3 regions of the Kitasatospora sp. NPDC056800 genome follow, and region 2 is predicted to be linked to each of the others. Evidence: riboswitches for the same ligand, from Rfam matches in the RefSeq annotation. Region 2 holds a riboswitch; each other region holds the start of a gene.
What was found. Region 2 has a riboswitch for S-adenosylmethionine ahead of ACFRQN_RS03040 (aminotransferase class V-fold PLP-dependent enzyme). Riboswitches for the same ligand answer to the same signal wherever they lie in the genome.
Positions count from the first base shown of each region.

Region 1: another riboswitch for S-adenosylmethionine. It lies ahead of ACFRQN_RS24405 (IclR family transcriptional regulator); the one in region 2 lies ahead of ACFRQN_RS03040 (aminotransferase class V-fold PLP-dependent enzyme).
Region 3: another riboswitch for S-adenosylmethionine. It lies ahead of thrC (threonine synthase); the one in region 2 lies ahead of ACFRQN_RS03040 (aminotransferase class V-fold PLP-dependent enzyme).

Region 1 is NZ_JBHUAL010000119.1:18,699-20,955, reverse strand. Features, by position in the region: gene ACFRQN_RS24410 (hypothetical protein) at 1-923, shown strand, start outside; SAM riboswitch class I at 1,009-1,150, shown strand; gene ACFRQN_RS24405 (IclR family transcriptional regulator) at 1,353-2,066, shown strand; gene ACFRQN_RS24400 (threonine/serine exporter family protein) at 2,250-2,257, opposite strand, start outside.
Region 2 is NZ_JBHUAL010000007.1:11,133-13,389, reverse strand. Features, by position in the region: gene trpD (anthranilate phosphoribosyltransferase) at 1-489, shown strand, start outside; SAM riboswitch class IV at 598-716, shown strand; gene ACFRQN_RS03040 (aminotransferase class V-fold PLP-dependent enzyme) at 768-2,150, shown strand; gene ACFRQN_RS03035 (Lrp/AsnC family transcriptional regulator) at 2,154-2,257, opposite strand, start outside.
Region 3 is NZ_JBHUAL010000335.1:422-2,678, reverse strand. Features, by position in the region: gene ACFRQN_RS39600 (glucosyl-3-phosphoglycerate synthase) at 1-725, opposite strand, end outside; SAM riboswitch class I at 837-973, shown strand; gene thrC (threonine synthase) at 990-2,257, shown strand, end outside.

The sequences.
Region 1 (2,257 bases), on a different contig from region 2:
GGCGCGCCCGCGACCGGGTCGAGTGTTACGCCCGGGTCGCCCGCGACCTCGCCGACGCCACCGGGGTCCGCCCCATCCGCGACCTGCCGCTGGCCGGCTACTACCCGCCCGACCTGCCCCGGCCGCTGGCCGAGCTCAGCCTCGTCAGCCCCACCGAGGCCTCGCTCTGGCAGGCCGTCAACCGGCTGGTCACCGACCACCCGGTGGAGTCCGTGGAGGTCACCCTGCTCGGCGAGCGCCCCCGGCACACCGCCGTCACCCTGCGCTGGCCGGCCGGGGACCCGCTGCTCGACCCGTGGTACCAGGTGCGGGTCGCGACCGCCGCGCTCCCCGGCGACCTCGCCACCGTCCCGGTCCGCCCCTACCTGGCCGCCGACGACCACGTCGAATGCCTGATCGCCCTCGCCGAGGAAGGGCTCGGGCGCACCTTCCTCGCGGGCGACGTGATCGACGTGGCCCGGCTCGCCGGGCAGCCCTACGAGCCCGTCGAGACCGCCGCGGTGGTCGCCGCCTACCGGCTCGCCCCGGAGGCCGCCGCCCTCCTCGACCTCGCCGCCGAGCACGTGCCGCTCGGCGCCCTGCGGGACGTCCGCACCGTCCTGGAGGCCGAGGTCGCCCCCGAACTCCGCCGCCGGACCTCTGCCGGCACCCCGCCGTGCCACGGCACCTCGCCGCGCCACGGCACGCTGCTGCGCCGCACCGTCATCCGGCACCAGTGGGACGAGGCGCTGCTGCTCCCGGCCGGCGACGCCACCCTGCTGCTCACCCCGGTCGCCGACTACCTGCTCGGCCCCGAGGGCACCCGGCCCACGGACCGCGAGCGCACCGCCGCCCTCGCCGCCCTCCACGCCTGGGACGCGACCCTCCCCGGCAGCCCGGACGGGGCCCCGTGCACCGGCCTGTCGGGGCCGCGCCACCGCTGAACCGGCCCCGCGGGGCGTGGCCGAGGGCGGGTCGAGGGTGGGGGGACTTGCCGACCCGCCCCGGATGTCTTGTATCGTTCCTGGCGAATCATCCAGAGGGGTGGAGGGACCGGCCCTACGAAGCCCCGGCAACTCCCCGTTCGACCCGGCGTCCGAAGTACGCGCCGTGTTGGCGGGGGCAGTGCCAACTCCGGCCTGTCGCCACTGTGGCGCGGGAAAGATGAGGAGACACGGTGCTCTCTGTGCTGTCCTTCGCCCGGGCGCTTCCCGCCCCGGTCCTTTCGCGTACCCGTCTCGTGCCCGGCGCAGGCAATCGGCCGACTTCTCCGGCCTGTCCTCGCTGACCACACCCCCCGGCTCCCCGCCAGGAGCCGCCGTGAGCAGCGCGGACCCGCTGCTCCCGGGCCTTGAGACTGGAGTACCCATCCCATGGAGAACACGAGCGGCGTCGGCGTGCTCGACAAGGTCACCTCGATCCTCGGCACTCTGGAGGCCGGGCCCGCCACCCTGGGCGGCCTCGTCGCGGCCACCGGCATGGCGCGGCCCACCGCCCACCGGCTGGCCGTCGCACTCGAACACCACCGCCTGGTCAGCCGGGACGTGCAGGGCCGGTTCATGCTCGGCCCCCGCCTCGGCGAGCTCTCGGCGGCCGCCGGTGAGGACCGGCTGCTGGCCGCGGCCGGCTCGGTCCTCGCCCAGCTGCGGGACGCCACCGGCGAGAGCGCCCAGCTCTACCGGCGGCAGGGCGAGGTCCGCATCTGCGTGGCCGCCGCCGAGCGGCTCACCGGCCTGCGCGACACCGTTCCGGTGGGGGTCACCCTCCCCATGAAGGTCGGCTCCGCCGCCCAGATCCTGCTCGCCTGGGAGGAACCCGAGCGCCTCCACCGCGGCCTGCAAGGGGCCCGCTTCACCGCCACCGCGCTGAGCGGCGTGCGGCGCCGCGGCTGGGCCCAGTCCGTCGGCGAGCGCGAGGTCGGGGTCGCCTCCGTGGCCGCGCCCGTCCGCGGCCAGTCCAACCGGGTGGTGGCCGCCGTCACGGTCTCCGGGCCGATCGAACGGCTCAGCCGCCACCCCGGCGCCCAGCTCTCCCAGGCCGTCGTCGAGGCGGCCCACCGGCTCACCGAGGCCCTGCGCCAGCCCTGACGGGGGTTCCGAGGCTCTCGGATTCCGAGGTTCCGGGGTTCCCTGGTCACGGGTTCCGAACCTCGGGTTCCGAGACTCCAGGCTCCGGGGCGCACCTCCGCGCGCCCCGGGGCCCGGTTCCGGCCCCTACCGGTCCCGGGTCCGGCTTGGCTCGGGCCCGGCTCGTGCCTGGTTCCGACCGGCTCAGGCCC
Region 2 (2,257 bases):
CCGCTGACCAACCCGGCCAAGGTCACCGCGCACGCCATCGGCTGCTTCGACACCCGGCTGTCCGGGCTGATCGCCGGGGTGCTGGCCCGGCGGGGCGCCACCGCGCTGGTCTTCCGCGGCGACGACGGGCTGGACGAGCTGACCATCACCACCACCTCGCAGGTCTGGCTGGTGCGCGACGGGGTCGTCACCGAGTCCACCTTCGACCCGCGGGACGTGGGCATCGAGCTGGTCGGCATCGAGGCGTTGCGCGGGGCGGACGCCTCGTACAACGCCGAGGTCGCGCGGCGGCTGCTGGCCGGCGAGCACGGGCCGGTGCGGGACGCCGTCCTGCTGAACACGGCGGCGGCGCTGGTCGCGCTGGAACTGGGCGACGCGCCGCTCACCGAGCAGCTGGCGGCCGGCATGGAGCGGGCCGCGAAGGCGATCGACTCCGGTGCCGCGCAGGACCTGCTGCGGCGCTGGTCGGAGGCCACCAGCCGGGCCTGAGGCGGTAGTTGGGGAGCCCGTGCCGGTACGCCGGTGCGGGCTCCCGTGCTGTCCGGATGCTGGATGCCCGTTTGACCACCCGGTGGACCCGGCCTAGAGTCTTCGCCAGGTCATGAGTGACAGCGCGAAGCCCCAGCTGGCTGTCCGGCAACCCTCCGTCCGTGGCGGGGTGCCCTGGGTGAGGACCGGGTCGTCACGGCAAGCCGTCCGTGCGACAAGCGCGGACGCCCGACGACTAGCACTCCCGGGGTCCCTTGCCCCAGAAGGAGTGCATCCCCATGTCTCTGGCCACCGAAATCCGCACCCCGCTCGCCGTCCTCGGCGCCGACGTCCAGGTCCCGCTCGCCAGCGGTGAGAAGGTCGGCTACGCGGCGCTCGACTACGCGGCGAGCTCGCCGGCGCTCCAGCGGGTGTGGGACGACGTCGCCGCCTACGCGCCGTACTACGGCAGCGTCCACCGCGGGGCCGGGTACCTCTCCCAGCTGTCCACCGACCTGTTCGAGCAGAGCCGCCGCACCGTCGGCGAGTTCCTCGACCTGCGCGAGGGCGACCAGGTGGTCTTCACCCGGGCCACCACCGACTCGCTCAACCTGCTGGCCTCCGCCGTCCCGGCCGGCACCCGGGTGTTCGCCTTCGAGACCGAGCACCACGCCTCGCTGCTGCCCTGGGCGCACGCCGGACTGGACGTCACCTACCTGCGGGCGCCGCGCTCGCGGGCCGAGGCGGTGGCCGCGCTGGACGCCGCGCTCGCCGAGGCGCCCGAGGGCCCCAAGCTGCTCTGCGTCACCGGCGCCTCCAACGTGACCGGCGAGCTGTGGCCGGTCGCCGAGCTGACCGCGACCGCGCACCGGCACGGCGCCCGGGTGGTGCTGGACGCCGCCCAGCTGGCGCCGCACCACCGGGTCTCGGTGCGCGAGCTGGACGTCGACTGGATCGCCTTCTCCGGCCACAAGATCTACGCGCCGTTCGGCGCCGGGGTGCTGGCCGGCCGGGCGGACTGGCTGGACGCGGCCGAGCCGTACCTGGCCGGCGGCGGGGCGACCCGGACGGTGGCCCGGGAGGCCGACGGCTCGGTGGCCGTGCAGTGGCACACCGGCCCGGCCCGGCACGAGGCCGGCTCGCCGAACGTCATCGGCGCCTACGCGATCGCCTCGGCCTGCCGGGCGCTGACCGAGGCCGGCTTCGACGGGCTGGAGGCCCGCGAGCAGCAGCTGATCGCCCGGCTGACGGCCGGGCTGGCCGAGATCCCGCAGGTCAAGGTGCTGAACCTGTTCGGCGAGGGCTCCGCCCGGGTGGGCGTGCTGTCCTTCGTCGTCCGGGACTGGAACAGCTCGCACTTCTCCGCCGCGCTGTCCGCCGAGTACGGCATCGGGGTGCGCGACGGCCTGTTCTGCGCCCACCCGCTGGTGCGCACGCTGCTGGGCGACGAGGACGAGGCACCGTCCGAGTGTGGTGCGCCCGAGCCGTCGCTGCCGGGCGAGCGCAGCCTGAACGCGATCCGGGTGAGCTTCGGCGCCGGGACGCCGGACGAGCACGTCGACCGCTTCCTGACCGCCGTCCGGGAGCTGGTCACGGAGGGCGCGGCGTGGAACTACCGCAACGAGGGCGGGCGCTGCGTCGCCACCGTGCAGGTCGAGCGGGGCCGGCGCGCCGAGGGCTGACCGCTACTCGTCCAGGCCGAGGGCGAAGGCGGCCTCCAGGTCGTGCTGGGAGTAGGTGCGGAAGGCGATCTGGGTCTCGGTGTGGGCCACGCCCGGGACCTTGTTGA
Region 3 (2,257 bases), on a different contig from region 2:
TCGACGCCGTAGCCGGTGGGGAAGGGCAGCCGTTCGAGCAGTGAGCGGCGGGCCGCGTACTCGCCGCCGAGCGGCTGGACGAAACCGGCGAGTTCCGGCCAGTGGAGGTTGAGCAGGGGGCGGGCGACGAGTTCGGTGACCCGGCCGCCGCCGGCGGGTAGGACGGCGCCCTCCGACTCCAGCGGGCGGTCGTACATGGCCTTGACCAGTTGGATGGACTCGTCGGTGAGCAGCGGGCCGACGATGCCGGAGACGAAGGCCGGGTCGAACTCGCGCAGGTCGGCGTCGACGAAGCAGACGATGTCGCCGTGGGTGACCAGCAGCGAGCGCCAGAGCACCTCGCCCTTGCCGGGGACGGCGGGCAGCCGGGGCAGGACGGCGTCGCGGTGCTCGACCCGGGCGCCGGCCTCGGCGGCGACGGCGGCGGTGGCGTCGGTGGAGCCGGAGTCGACGACGACGAGTTCGTCGACGAGCGGGAGGCGTTCCATCAGCTCGCGGCGGATGGTGCGGACGATGTCGCCGACGGTGGCCTCCTCGTCCAGGGCGGGGAGGACCACGCTGACCGTGCGACCGGTGCGCTCCTTGGCGTCGAGCAGGGTGCGGACCGGCCGGTCGGCCGCGCTCCAGGAGCGGCGGCGCAGCCAGGACGCCGCCTGCGGGAGGAGCGCGGGAGTCGGTTCGGCGGGCACGGAGATCTCCTCGGCGAGGTCGGTGGGACGGGTCATCTCGCTTGGCGGACGGTCCCGTTCAGGTTTGACGCCTTCGGATACAGTCTTCGTACAGCGGTCGGACCTTTGCACGCCGGGGTCTCCGTTGAGCACCACCACAATTTCACAAGCTCATCCAGAGGGACTGAGGGAACGGCCCGTTGACGTCCCGGCAACCTTCTCGCGCGGCTGTCTGTCGACAGGCCCCGGCGGGACAGGTGCCAATTCCGTCCCGTGTCGCGACCGCGCCACGGGGAAGATGAGGAGAGAGGCCTCGCCATCATGGCTATCGACACTGCCGCACCTGTTTCCGTCGACCTCGGCCCGGCCGCCGCGCTGTCCTGTCGCGAGTGCGGCACCCGCTTCCCGCTCGGCCCCAGCTTCGCGTGCCTGGAGTGCTTCGGCCCGCTGGAGATCGCCTACGAGTTCGGCAGCGAGGGCGCCGAGGAGCTGCGCAAGCGGATCGAGGCCGGTCCGGCCTCCATCTGGCGGTACGCGCCGCTGCTGCCGGTGCCGGCCGACGTGGCGTCCAAGCCGAACCTGAACCCGGGGTGGACCCCGCTGGTGAAGGCGGACAACCTGGGCCGGGAGCTCGGTTTCACCGCCCAGCTGCACGTCAAGGACGACTCCGGGAACCCGACGCACTCGTTCAAGGACCGGGTGGTCGCGTGTGCGATCGAGGCGGCCCGGGCGTTCGGCTACACCACGCTGTCCTGCTCCTCCACCGGCAACCTGGCCGGCGCGGTGGGTGCGGCGGCGGCCCGGGCCGGGTTCCGGTCCTGCGTGTTCATCCCGCACGACCTGGAGCAGGGCAAGGTCGTCATGGCCGGGGTGTACGGCGGCGAGCTGGTCGGCATCGAGGGCAACTACGACGACGTGAACCGCTTCTGCTCGGAGCTGATCGGCGACCCGGCCGGCGAGGGCTGGGGCTTCGTCAACGTGAACCTGCGGCCGTACTACGGCGAGGGCTCCAAGACGCTGGCGTACGAGATCTGCGAGCAGCTCGGCTGGCGGCTGCCGGAGCAGATCGTGATCCCGATCGCCTCGGGCTCGCAGCTGACGAAGATCGACAAGGGGCTCCAGGAGCTGATCAGGCTCGGCCTGGTCGAGGACCGGCCGTACAAGGTCTTCGGCGCCCAGGCGGAGGGCTGCTCGCCGGTGTCGGCCGCGTTCAAGGCCGGCCGGGACGTGATCAAGCCGGTGAAGCCGGACACCATCGCCAAGTCGCTGGCGATCGGCAACCCGGCCGACGGCCCGTACGTGCTGGATATCGCCCGCCGTACCGGTGGCGCGGTGGAGGACGTCACGGACGCCGAGGTCGTGGCGGCGATCCGGTTGCTGGCGCGGACCGAGGGGATCTTCGCCGAGACCGCGGGCGGGGTGACCGTCGGCGTGCTGAAGAAGCTGGTCGAGACCGGGCAGCTGGACCCGGCCAAGGAGACCGTCGCGATCAACACCGGCGACGGGCTGAAGACCCTGGACGCCGTCTCCGATTCCGGGATGACCGCCGTCATCCGCCCGACGCTGGACTCGTTCCGCGCCGCCGGCCT